Regions from separate parts of the Achromobacter sp. F4_2707 genome, predicted to be linked through region 2. Evidence: predicted binding sites of a transcription regulator. Region 2 holds the regulator's gene; each other region holds the start of a gene.
What was found. Region 2 encodes HrcA, which represses chaperone genes, less so after heat shock. Its sites were predicted from a motif close to TTAGCACTCNNNNNNNNNGAGTGCTAA; they were not measured.
Positions count from the first base shown of each region.

Region 1: a site for HrcA is predicted at 2,260-2,286, ahead of VRY85_RS05295 (co-chaperone GroES). Genes of this name have one in related genera too.
Region 3: a site for HrcA is predicted at 2,116-2,142, ahead of rpoH (RNA polymerase sigma factor RpoH). Genes of this name have one in related genera too.

Region 1 covers NZ_JAZDRJ010000004.1:68,086-72,534, reverse strand. Annotated here, with positions in the region: gene pyrF (orotidine-5'-phosphate decarboxylase) at 1-66, opposite strand, end outside; gene groL (chaperonin GroEL) at 238-1,884, opposite strand; gene VRY85_RS05295 (co-chaperone GroES) at 1,916-2,203, opposite strand; gene VRY85_RS05290 (GGDEF domain-containing protein) at 2,566-3,468, shown strand; gene VRY85_RS05285 (lipocalin family protein) at 3,719-4,321, shown strand; partial or broken gene VRY85_RS05280 (TIGR01777 family oxidoreductase) at 4,311-4,449, shown strand, end outside.
Region 2 covers NZ_JAZDRJ010000005.1:106,461-110,909, forward strand. Annotated here, with positions in the region: gene dnaK (molecular chaperone DnaK) at 1-277, opposite strand, end outside; gene grpE (nucleotide exchange factor GrpE) at 358-966, opposite strand; gene hemH (ferrochelatase) at 1,035-2,087, opposite strand; gene hrcA (heat-inducible transcriptional repressor HrcA) at 2,084-3,097, opposite strand; gene VRY85_RS06590 (NAD kinase) at 3,230-4,129, shown strand; gene recN (DNA repair protein RecN) at 4,136-4,449, shown strand, end outside.
Region 3 covers NZ_JAZDRJ010000002.1:221,435-225,883, reverse strand. Annotated here, with positions in the region: gene VRY85_RS03055 (S-(hydroxymethyl)glutathione dehydrogenase/class III alcohol dehydrogenase) at 1-795, shown strand, start outside; gene fghA (S-formylglutathione hydrolase) at 1,154-2,005, shown strand; gene rpoH (RNA polymerase sigma factor RpoH) at 2,189-3,073, shown strand; gene cyoE (heme o synthase) at 3,349-4,239, opposite strand; partial or broken gene VRY85_RS03035 (COX15/CtaA family protein) at 4,265-4,449, opposite strand, start outside.

The DNA of each region.
Region 1 (4,449 bases), on a different contig from region 2:
CAGGCCGACCATGAGCATTGAACCGGAACGGGCCCAGGCGGCATTGAGCTTTTCTTTGAATTTCATATGAGCAACGAGGCTGGGGAGAGAGGTGCTGCCGATTATGCCATGCTATGGCTTGTCGGCAAAAAAACCGGGTCAGCGTGAAGCTGCCCGGTTTTGTACAGGGCAGCGCCCGAAAGCGCCGCCCTGAGCACCAGACAGATGTCTGGCGAGGGGTATTGGCTGATAGCCGGCTTAGAAACCGCCCATGCCGCCCATACCACCCATGCCGCCCATGTCGGGCATTGCGGGTGCGGCCTTGTCGTCAACGATTTCAGCCACGGCAACTTCAGTGGTCAGCAGCAGGCTGGCGACGGAAGCAGCGTTTTGCAGAGCAGTGCGGGTGACCTTGGTGGGGTCCAGAACGCCTTGCTCAACCAGATCGCCGTACTCGTCGGTCGCAGCGTTGTAGCCGAAGTTGCCTTCGCCTTCCGCCACACGGTTGACCACCACGCTGGGCTCTTCGCCTGCGTTGGAAACGATGGTGCGCAGGGGCGCTTCGATGGCACGCAGAATCAGCTTGATACCTGCGTCCTGATCGGGGTTGTCGCCGGTCAGTTCGGCAACAGCCTTCTTGGCACGAATCAGGGCTACGCCGCCGCCAGGAACAATACCTTCTTCCACAGCAGCGCGGGTGGCGTGCAGAGCGTCTTCAACGCGGGCCTTCTTCTCCTTCATTTCCACTTCGGTTGCAGCACCGACGCGGATGACGGCTACGCCGCCTGCCAGCTTGGCAACACGCTCTTGCAGCTTCTCGCGGTCGTAATCGGAAGTGGCTTCTTCGATCTGAACGCGGATTTGCTTAACGCGAGCTTCGATGGACTTGGCATCACCGCTACCATCGATGATGGTGGTGGTTTCCTTGGCCACTTCGATGCGCTTGGCTTGACCCAGCTGGTCGAGCGTAACGCTTTCGAGCGACATGCCGGTCTCTTCGGAGATAACAGTACCGCCGGTCAGGATGGCGATGTCTTCCAGCATGGCCTTGCGGCGGTCGCCGAAGCCAGGAGCCTTAACAGCAGTGGTCTTCAGGATGCCACGGATGTTGTTCACAACCAGGGTTGCCAGGGCTTCGCCTTCAACGTCTTCAGCCACGATTAGCAGCGGACGGCTGTCCTTAGCGACTTGCTCCAGGATGGGCAGCAGATCGCGGATGTTGCTGATCTTCTTGTCGTGGATCAGGATGTACGGATCATCCAGGACAGCAACTTGCTTGTCCGGGTTGTTGATGAAGTAGGGCGACAGGTAGCCACGGTCGAACTGCATGCCTTCCACGACGTCCAGTTCGTTTTCGAGCGACTTGCCGTCTTCAACGGTGATCACGCCTTCCTTGCCAACCTTGTCCATGGCGTCGGAAATGATCTTGCCGATGGATGCATCGCTGTTAGCAGAGATGGAACCAACCTGAGCGATTTCCTTGCTGGTGGTGCAAGGCTTGGAGATCTTCTGCAGCTCGCTGACAGCAACGCCAACGGCCTTGTCGATACCACGCTTGAGGTCCATGGGGTTGATGCCGGCGGCAACGTACTTCAGGCCTTCTTCAACAATGGCCTGAGCCAGCACGGTAGCGGTAGTGGTACCGTCACCAGCGTTGTCGGAAGTCTTGGCTGCAACTTCTTTCACCAACTGAGCGCCGATGTTCTCGAACTTGTCTTTCAGTTCGATTTCCTTAGCAACCGACACACCATCCTTGGTGACAGTCGGTGCACCGAAGGAGCGGTCCAGCACCACGTTGCGGCCTTTGGGGCCCAGAGTGGTCTTAACAGCGTTGGCCAGAGTGTTGACGCCGCGGATGATGCGGGTACGGGCGTCGTCACCAAAATAAACTTGTTTTGCGGACATTTCTGTTTCCTTGAGATTCTTCGTGTCTGGTTTACTCGATCACGGCGAGGATTTCGTCCTCGCGGATGACGAGCACTTCTTCGCCATCAACCTTAACGGTCTGGCCGGCATACTTGCCGAACAGGATCTTCTCGCCGACTTTCACTTCCAGCGGCAGAACTTTGCCGTCTTCGGTGCGCTTGCCGGTGCCGACAGCCAGGATTTCACCCTGGTCGGGCTTCTCGGCTGCGCTTTCGGGGATGACGATGCCAGAGGCAGTAGTGCGCTCGTTGTCCAGGCGCTTGACGATCACGCGATCGTGCAAAGGACGCAGTGCCATGAAGGAACTCCTGTGAGTAAAACAATGGTTGATTAGTTCGTTTACCGGGGGAGGTGTTAGCACTCACCCCCGTCGAGTGCTAATTATAAGGACGAAGTTGGAATCTTCAAGGGGGGAGAGGCCACACTCGCTTGCCTGGTTGCTTTTTTGTCGGCAACCCCTCTTCCCCGATCCTTTGTCGACTTTGGGCCGACTCAGCCTATATGGGGACGTCTTTAAGAAATCCAAGAGGGGGGTGGAAAAAAATTGCTTGGAATGTGCTAACGCGCAGCACTCTGGCTGCTGTATGATCCGCGTTCACTCGATGGCTTCAGCAACTTCCCTTATTAACCTGCCGGTAAGCAAACCAGAAGAAGTGCGTCATGATGATAGTCGAACAGCTGAAGGCACTTCTCAGGGCGTTGCCGGACCCTGCTTTTGTTTTGTCCCGCAGTGGGAAATACGTTGCTGTCTTTGGTGGCCGGGATAAGCGTTATTACCACGACGGCAGTGGCCTGGTGGGGGCGAATATCTTAGATCTGGTGGTCCCGGATAAAGCAAGGTGGTTTCTACAGCAAATTGCCAGGGCGCTGGAATCCCGTGAGTTGTTGATCGAGGAATATGAGCTCAGCAACAAAGATGTGAAGGGTTTGACCGATGACGGCCCCCTGAAGCCGATCTGGTTTGAGGGGCGGATTCAGGCGCTGGACTTTCTGGTCGATGGGGAAGAGGTCGTTCTTTGGGTGGCGAGCAATATTTCTGAGCGCTATCAGCTGGAACGAAAGCTACGAGAGCTCAGCGACACGGATCAACTGACCGGGCTTTTTAATCGACGCAAGCTTCAGCATGATTTGAATCAGCAGTATGACTCTTGGGTGAAGTATTCCATACCCACCTCGGTGTTCATCTTTGATCTGGATAACCTCAAAAAAATCAATGACACACAGGGCCATCATGCAGGCGACGCGATCATCCAGGCGGCGGCCAATATTTGCCGTGCCGAACTTCGACACTCCGACACGGTGTGCCGATTCGGGGGCGATGAGTTTGTGGTGTCGTTGCCCAACACCATGCTTGAACAAGCGCAGCGGATTGTTGAGCATTTGCATCGATGTCTTAGGACAGAGTTGCGCCGCATCTCTGGCGAGCACATTGTCGTCACGGCGAGCATCGGCCTGACTGTGATGAAACAGGAAGACCAGTCTCCCGAGGATGCAATCAGGCGGGCGGATGCCGCCCTGTACACCGCTAAGAATCAGGGCAAGGATAGGGTGGTTACCGCGTAGTACTGCGCGAGAGTCGGCTTCAAACACCGGTCTGAAATTGTATTCTTGCGGGCAAAACCGTGTTTTCATGTCGTCATAAAAATTGTGTGGCTTAATGTGGCAATGCTAGACACCTCATGGGGAGTTCCGGACAATTGACACGGACATATCTGTCAGTGGGAACAAGTGCCGAGTGATTGGCATCAGTCCTGGTCATTCGAACTGCGCCACGGGCGCAAGACCAACCTCTCACAAAAAAAGGAAAATCCTTATGAACAACGTCATTCATGCATTGTTCTCTCGCGTTTTGGGTCTGTTGACTGAAAAAAGGCGCTGGTTGCGGGGGCTGGGTATTGCGAGTCTCGTGTTCGCTGTAGCAGGGTGTGCCAGCACCCAGCCGCCAGAAGGAGTGACCGCCGTTACGCCTTTCGATGTACAACGTTACGAGGGGCGTTGGTATGAAATCGCACGGTTGGACCATTCATTTGAGCGGGGAATGACGGATGTTTCCGCCCTGTATACCGCCCAGGATGACGGCAGTATCCGTGTGGTGAATCGTGGCTATTTACCTGCCAAGGACAAATGGCGCGAGGCGGTGGGACGCGCACTGTTTACTGGTTCGAGCAATACGGGTTCTCTCAAGGTCTCCTTCTTCGGGCCGTTTTACGGCGGTTATCACATCGCTGCTCTGGACCCCGACTACCGTTGGGCGCTGGTAATCGGGGCTGATACAAGTTATGCGTGGATTCTGGCGCGCGATAAGCAAATTGACGAATCTGTGCGCGAAGATCTTGTCGCGCGCGCCGAGGCATTGGGCGTCGACACGTCAGAGCTGATCTGGGTGGAGCACTCGCGCCAGGACCCTGCACATTAAGGCTGGGCGGCACCTTTGCCAGTACTGGCAGCGGCAGGGCCATAAGTTATATGTGCTGAGCCGCACGCCTGAAAAAGTCGCCGCTTTGTGTAGCGGTGCGCGGGGTATCAGGAAGCGGGAAGAGCTGG
Region 2 (4,449 bases):
TTTTGTAGGGCATCAGCTCGATGTCCTTTTGCACCGCTTTCTCGTCGAACTTGCGACCGATCAAGCGTTTGACTGCAAACAGCGTGTTGGCAGGGTTGGTCACTGCCTGGCGCTTGGCCGGCGCGCCGACCAACACTTCGCCGTCGGGCATATAGGCCACGATGGAAGGCGTAGTGCGCGTACCTTCTGCGTTTTCAATGATCTTGACACTGCTGCCTTCCATAACGGAGACACAGCTGTTAGTCGTGCCAAGGTCGATACCGATGATTTTTCCCATGATTCGTGATCCTGCGAAAAGAATAGATAAATTCGTTAATACTGTGGATGATTAGCTAACTGGGGACGATTTCGCCGTTTTCAAGCTTGGCCGGAAGAAACCATGACCAAAGCCGGGCGCAATACGCGATCGGCCAGCGTGTAGCCCTTTTGCAGCACCTGCACAATCGCCCCCTCAGGCTGATCGGAGGGCACTGAAGAAATCGCCTGATGAAAGTGGGGGTCGAACTTGTCGCCCGGCACCGGAGCGACCTCGCGCATCTGGTTGCGTTCGAACGCGCCGTTCAACTGGCGCAAAGTGGCTTCCACCCCTTCCTTCCAGGCTTCGGCGCTCTGGTCTGTGAGAGCCAGCGCGGCCTCCATGCTGTCGCGCACGGGGATCAGACTTTCGGCAAATGCTTCCGTACCGAATTTCCGGGCCTTGGCCACATCTTCCTGAGCGCGGCGGCGCACGTTCTCGACTTCGGCGCGGGCGCGCAGCAACTCTTCGTGATAACGGGCGATTTCCTGCTGGGCGGCCTGCAACATGGCGTCGAGATTCTCTTCTTCGGCTGCGCCGGACTGATCAGCACCTTTTTCGCTGGATTCCTCGGCCTGTTCGGTTGGCGCTTCATTGACCTCAAGCTTTTCAGATGTGTCCGGTTTCTGGTTTTCCTGCTTGGGGTCCACAGGTTCCTGGGTTGCAGACATAGAAGTTCTCCATTAACAGAAGTATGCAATCCAGGAACTATGGGGGTGTTCAGGGAAATTTCAAGAGCCTACTTCCAGAGATTTCGCTCCACGATATCCGCCAGGCTGCTGATCCAGGTAGGGTTGCCGTTCAGGCAAGGAATGTAGCGCAGGGTATCGCCACCTTCTTCCACAAAGGCATCCCGGCATTCAACTTGTATTTCTTCCAGGGTTTCCAGGCAGTCAGCCAGAAAGCCCGGGCACATCGCATCCACTTTCTTCACCCCCTCCTTGGCCCATTGGCGCAAGGTGGGCTCGGTGTAGGGCTTGAGCCATTCTTGAGCGCCGAAGCGGCTCTGAAAGGAATAGTGCACCAGGCCGCCGTCTTCCCCCAGCGCCTGGCGCAGCGCCCGCACCGTGTCCATGCAGTCACGATGGTAGGTATCGCCCTTTTCCACCGTGATGCGCGGTATGCCGTGAAAGCTGAGCAGCAGGCGTTCGGGTTTGCCGTGCTCACGCCAATGTGCGTGAATGCTTTCTACCAAAGAGGCGATATAGCCAGGATCATCCGGGTAGCGTTTCACAAAACGCAGTTCCGGCTGGTTACGGCGCCGTTTGGCATATTCATTGACTTTGTCGACCGCCGTTGCGGTGGTGCTGGCAGCGTACTGTGGGTACAGCGGCACCACCAAAATACGATCGCAACCCGCATCGCGTAACGAGTCCATGGCTGATGCGATGGAGGGATTACCGTAGCGCATGCCCAGTGCGGCCTTGATCTGAATCCCACGGCGCGCGAGCTCCTGTTCAACCCCTTCAGCCTGCCAGCGCGAAGCAACCAGCAGCGGTGAACCTTCTTCCCACCAGATATCCTGGTAGCGGGGCTGCAGGGCGCGCGGGCGCCTTGTCAACACGAATAACCGCAGTATTACCTGCCACACGGGCTGGGGAATTTCTATCACACGCGGGTCTGAAAGGAATTCGGCCAGATAGCGGCGAATCGCTGCGGGGGTCGGCGCATCGGGCGTGCCCAGATTAATGAAAAGGACACCGGTTTGCGTGTCCGACCGAGCGGGCGGGTCTGCATCCAGTGCGTGTGGATCGACCGGCTCGGCCATATAGCGTGGCGCAAAAAAGCTCATGTTGTGTGGTGATGACTCAGGGCGTTGGAAAGAAGACGGGCTGTGATGTCCACAATAGGAATAACGCGATCATAGGCCATGCGAGATGGCCCGATCACCCCCAGCGTGCCGACCACTTGGCCGTCTACACCGTAAGGCGCCGTAATGACCGACACATCTTCCAGGGGCACGAGTTCTGAGTCTCCACCAATGTAGATCTGCACACCTTGCGCATGACTGGAAACATCCAGTAATTGCAGCAGGTCCGTCTTTTTCTCGAACAGGGAAAACATGCGCCTTAAACGATCCATATCCGACGCGATGTCAGATATATCGAGCAGCTTACGCTCACCCGCTATCACGACAGACTCATCGAGATCAGGGTCGCTCGTACCGGTTTCAACGGCTGCCTGCATTAACCGTGAAATATCGACCTGCAGCGAAGACAGTTCCTTTTTGAGCGCGCCGCGCACTTCCTCGAAAGACTTGCCGGAAAAATGCTGGTTGAAGAAATTACTTGCCTCAATCAGTTCCTGTTCGAGATAGTCACGCCTCACGAAAAGAATGCGGTTCTGCACGTCGCCGTCGGGCGTCACGATAATGAGCAGCACCCGGGATTCCGATAAACGAATGAACTCGATTTGACGGAATATCTGCGAGCGCTTGGGTGCCAGCACCACCCCGGCGAATTGCGACATATTCGACAGCAGCGTAGCGGCTGCCGATACCGCACGGGAAGGGTCGGTCGTCGGGAGTTTGCTAGGCAGATTTCCCGCTTGCCGACCCTGCAAGCTCTGTACCGCCAGCAACCGATCCACAAACAAGCGATAGCCCTGTGGGGTAGGCACACGCCCCGAGGAGGTGTGCGGGCTATGAATCAGGCCGAGGTCTTCGAGGTCGGCCATGACATTGCGGATTGTTGCCGGAGACAGATCGAACATCTTCGACAGAGTGCGGGACCCCACCGGCTGACCATCCGCGATATAACGCTCTATCAGCACTTTCAACAATGCCTTGGCTCGATCATCCATATTACAGTTCAGTACGACATTAATAAAAATTCACGCCTCGCTTAGCTCAATAGGGCAAAGCACGGGCTCAGGCAGGTAGTCACAACTCTATAATCAACTCTATTATTCCATCAAATATTCGGGCTTCATTTTATGCACTTCAAGACTATCGCCCTTATCGGCCGCTATCAGGACAGCGGCCTTGATGAACCGTTGCGCGAGTTGGCTACCGCCATCACCGCCACGGGGCGCCAAGTATTGGTCGAAGCCGACACAGCCAGCAACACCGGCGTCAATGAATTCATGGTAGCCGATTACGCTGGGATTGGCGCACAGGCCGATCTTGCCATCATCATGGGGGGCGATGGCACCATGCTGGGCGCGGCCCGCCAGCTGGCCGTCTACGATCTGCCTATGGTCGGCATCAACCATGGTCGCCTGGGCTTCATCACCGACATCCCATTGCACAACGCTCTGGATGCCGTACACCGTATTCTTGACGGCCAGTACGAAGGCGAAGAACGCATATTGCTCGAAGGCCGCGTCATCCGCGACGGCCAAGTCATGTTTTCCGGCTTGGCCCTGAACGACGTTGTGCTGAACCGCGCCGGGCGCGGCGGCATGATAGAAGTGCGTGTGGAACTGAACGATACCTTCATGTACAGCCAACGCGCCGACGGCCTCATTATTGCCACGCCCACGGGCTCTACCGCTTACTCTCTGGCTGTGAACGGCCCCATCGTCCACCCCAGCATCAAGGCGCTACTGCTAGTGCCTGTCGCACCACAAACCTTGTCGAACCGCCCTATTGTCCTGCCCGACGACGGTACCATCGGGCTGACCATTACCGCGCTGGGCCGCGTTGAGTCGGGCGCCAGCGTGCACTTCGACATGCAAACCTGGTCAGAATGCCAGCCGGGCGATCGCATTGAAGTGCGCCGCGCCAACCACGGCGTACGCTTTGTACATCCCAGTGGCTACAGCTATTTTTCCACGTTGCGGCGTAAGCTGTACTGGAATCACATGCCCCAACCCTCAGACGACACCGAATAAACAACCATGCTGCGCCTTCTGCACGTTCGTGATTTCGTCATTGTCGATGAAGCGGAAATCAGCTTCTCGCCAGGCTTTACTGTCTTTTCCGGAGAAACCGGCGCAGGCAAATCCATCCTGATCGACGCCTTGTCGCTGGCACTGGGCGCTCGCGGCGACACCGGCCTGCTTCGCACCGGTGCCGATCGGGCAGAAATCAACGCCGTCTTCCAGGCGCCTGACTCCCTGCACGCCTGGCTTGAAGAGCGCGATTTCGACCCCCAAGACGATCTCGTCCTACGACGCATCATCGACAACCAAGGGCGCAGCAAAGCCTATGT
Region 3 (4,449 bases), on a different contig from region 2:
TTGTGTACCGCAATCCGCGCCACGCAAGGTAAAGGGCTGATGCCCGATGGCACCAGCCGCTTCACGGTAGGCGGTAAACCCGTGCATCATTACATGGGCACTTCCACTTTTGCCAACCACATTGTGGTGCCGGAAATCGCCTTGGCCAAAGTGCGCAGCGATGCCCCGTTCGACAAAATCTGCTACATCGGCTGCGGCGTGACCACCGGCCTGGGTGCAGTGCTGTATACCGCCAATGTGGAAGCCGGCGCCAATGTGGTCGTATTCGGCTTGGGCGGCATCGGCCTGAACGTGATTCAGGGCGCCAAAATGGTGGGTGCCGACAAAATCATCGGGGTGGATATCAACCCCGAACGCGAAGCCATGGCACGTAAATTCGGGATGACGCACTTCGTTAACCCCAAGGAAGTGGAAAATGTGGTGGATCACATCATCCAGCTCACCGATGGCGGTGCCGATTACTCGTTCGAGTGCATCGGCAATACCGAGGTGATGCGTCAGGCGCTGGAATGCTGCCACCGGGGCTGGGGCCAATCCATCATTATTGGCGTGGCCGAAGCAGGCGCTGAAATTTCCACCCGCCCCTTCCAATTGGTAACGGGGCGGGTCTGGAAGGGCTCCGCCTTCGGCGGCGCCCGTGGCCGTACCGACGTGCCGCGCATTGTTGACTGGTACATGGAAGGCAAGATCAACATCGACGATCTCATCACCCACACCCTGCCGCTGGAACGCATCAATGAAGGCTTCGACCTGATGAAGCGCGGGGAATCCATCCGTTCGGTCGTGGTGTATTAAGGAAATACTGATCGCAGCTTCGTCTGCGTGCATCTGCGGGCCGGCGTGAAGGGCGGGCGCAACGCGGTGCGGTGGCTATGGCTGTCGCTGAGGTTAGCGCCTGGCAACCCACCCCAGCCCGCAGGGCGTGCGTATCGCTTGGTGTATTCCGTATTACGCAGGGGAATCTGAAAGGGGCTTTGCGCAGCATGCATCGACAAGCTCGGACGATTTGCGTTGATGCAAATCCTTGCGATCGCTTTGGTTGTCGCTCTGTGTATTCAGTGTTTCCCGGGGCGCCCTGAATGGGCTTCGCACAGCATGTGTTGGTGGGCTCGGGATGTGCTGAGTGAGATATAGATTCAATAAGGAAATTTAAATGACGACGGATACTCTTGAAGTAGTCAGCCGCCATCGCTGCTTTGGCGGCACACAATTTTTTTACAAGCATCATTCTCGTGCCATCGGCCTGCCGATGGGGTTCTCGGTATTTGTGCCGCCTCAGGCCGAACAGGGTCGGGTGCCGGTTTTGTTCTACTTGGCCGGGCTCACCTGCACCGAGGAAACCTTCATGATCAAAGCGGGGGCGCAACGCCGTGCTGCGGAACTGGGGCTGATGCTGGTTACGCCGGATACTAGCCCCCGTGGCGCCGGCGTTCCCGGCGAAGATGACGATTGGGATTTCGGCACCGGCGCAGGTTTTTACCTGGACGCCACTCAGGAACCGTGGTCCAAGCATTACCGCATGGAAAGCTATGTGACCCAGGAGCTATTCGAAATCGCCACCACACAATTGCAGGGCGACGCCGCGCGCGCAGGAATTTTCGGCCATTCCATGGGCGGCCATGGCGCCTTAGTGCTGGCTCAGAGGCACCGCAATCTCTACCGCTCGGTATCCGCATTTGCACCAATCGCCGCGCCGATGCAGTGCCCATGGGGAGAGAAAGCGTTTACAGGCTACTTGGGTGACGACCGTTCTGCATGGGCTCAGTACGACGCCTCAGAATTGATGGCGGCGTCATCCTGCCCCTACCCGGAAGGTATTCTCATCGACCAGGGGCTGGCGGACAACTTCCTCGAAAACCAACTCAACCCCGAGGCATTCGAGGCAGCATGTAAGAAAGCCGGCCAACCCCTCACCCTGCGCCGCCATGAAGGCTACGACCACGGCTACTACTTCATCTCCACCTTCATGGACGACCACCTGGCCTTCCACGCCAAACAACTCTAAACGGGGTCTGTCCCGGTTTTTGCATTTTTTGCGGTAACCTTACAATAACCTTAAACGGGGACAGACCCCGTTTAAGGAACTTGTAAGTCGAGAGAGCGTCTAATTTTCTATTAGCACTCCCGGCTCTAGAGTGCTAACATCAAGAGATCAATAGAATTATTTTCGTGAGGAACAGTCATTACGATGAATTCAAGTGCAAACGCCCTTACGCTGACTCCCCAGAACACTCTGGCAGTCGCTATTTCCAATCCCGGCGCTCTGGGTACGATCGAGGCCTATATCAGCGCCGTCAACCGTATTCCTATGCTGACGCCAGAGGAAGAAGTTTTGCTGGGGCGGCGCTTGCGTGATGAATCCGATCTGGACGCCGCTCGGCAGTTGGTGATGTCCCACTTGCGCTTGGTGGTGTCCATCGCCCGGCAGTATCTGGGTTACGGGCTGCCGCACGCCGATCTTATCCAAGAAGGCAATGTCGGTCTCATGAAAGCAGTTAAGCGCTTTGATGTGGATCGCGGGGTGCGTCTGGTGTCGTTCGCCGTTCACTGGATCAAAGCCGAAATCCACGAATACATCATTCGCAACTGGCGCATGGTGAAGGTGGCGACCACCAAAGCGCAGCGCAAGCTGTTTTTCAACCTGCGCCGCATGCGCCCCGATGGGCAGACGCTGGATACCGAACAAGTGAATGAAATCGCGCGTGAACTTAACGTGCGCCCTGAAGACGTGAGCGAAATGGAAGTCCGCATGTCGGGCAGGGAATTTGCTCTGGAAGCGCCTGCGGATGACGATGAAGCGTTCGCGCCTATTTCTTATTTATCCGACGAAGGGCACGACGAACCCTCTCAGGTGCTGGAGCGTCGTGAGCACGACCATCTGCAAGGCCCGGGCTTGGCCAAGGCGCTTGAAACGCTGGACCCGCGTTCGCGGCGTATCGTGCAGGCACGCTGGTTGCAGGACGATGGTGGCATGACATTAACGGAACTTGCAGGCGAGTACGGTATTTCCGCTGAACGCGTGCGCCAGATCGAAGCTGCTGCGTTCAAAAAGCTGCGGGCTGCGTTGCAGTAAGGCCGGGTCAAGTATCCGCCGTAAATCCTGCGCTTCTTTTAGTACAGAAAGCGGTCTGATACAAATTGTTTCATAAAACCCGGTGTTGGAACTGAACCAAGCTGACAATCAGCTGACTAACTTAAACAGGCATCCCATGCAGCGCACTGCGCGTACTACGGAACTGTCTTCCGCTTCACGATATGCTTCTTCCCCTCCCTTCTGAAGCGGATGTTTTAAAGGCACCTCCCCGGTGCCTTTTTTTTATCTGAATGCCCGCCGGTAGTTGCCGCGCCCTAGATCAACCCTACCCAATGATCCGCCAGCAATGCGCCAAACAACAAGGCGAGGTAAATAATGGAATAACGGAACAAGGCGCGCGAGCGTTCGTCGCTGTAGTGCAGATAAAGCTCCCATGAACGCCAGACAAAATAACCGCTCAGGCCGACGGCGGCCACCAGATACAGCGGCCCGCTCATACGCACGATAAAGGGCATGATGGCGGCGGCGAACAGGGCGATGCTGTAGAGCAGAATGTGCAGCCGTGTGAACTGCGGGCCATGGGTGACAGGCAGCATGGGCAGGCCTGCCAGTTTGTAGTCGTTGTTGCGATACAGCGCCAGCGCCCAGAAGTGGGGAGGCGTCCAGATAAAGATGATGAGCACCAATAGCCAGGCGCCGGCAGGTACGGAATCGGCGATGGCGGCCCAGCCCAGTGCAGGGGGCATTGCACCTGACAGCCCCCCGATCACGATGTTTTGCGGGGTGCGAGGCTTGAGTATCATGGTGTAGATGATGGCATAGCCGACAAAGGTGGCAAAAGTCAGCCACATGGTCAGGGCGTTCACCCAGTGATAGAGAATCAGCATGCCCGCCGCGCCCAGTAGCCCCGAAAACACCAGCACCTGTAAGGGTGTAATGGTGCCTCGTGCCGTGGCTCGGCGAGCAGTACGCAGCATGCGGGCGTCGATTTCACGCTCAATCAGGCAATTGACGGCGAACGCTGCGGCGGCCAATAGCCAGATGCCTAACGTTGCGGCGACGACACGCCCGGCGTCAGGTAGCCCCGGAGTGGCCAGGAACATGCCGATCACGGCACAGAACACGGCCAGTTGCGTGACCCGGGGCTTGGTCAAGACGAGGTACTGCCGCAGCAGGCTTTGAGAATGCAGGCTGAGTGTCGTCATGAGCAACTCCTTTGGAAACGTGATACAGCCGCGCGCACAGCGTGGTGCAGGCCAGCACCAGCCCGGCGGCTCCGCCGTTATGCAATACGGCGATGGCAAGAGGCCATTCAAAGAATATGGTGGTCAGGCCGGTGATCAGTTGGGCAACCAGCAAGGCCAGTATCAGCCGGGCTGGACCGCCCAGGGCAGCCGAATGGCGTAACCGTATGG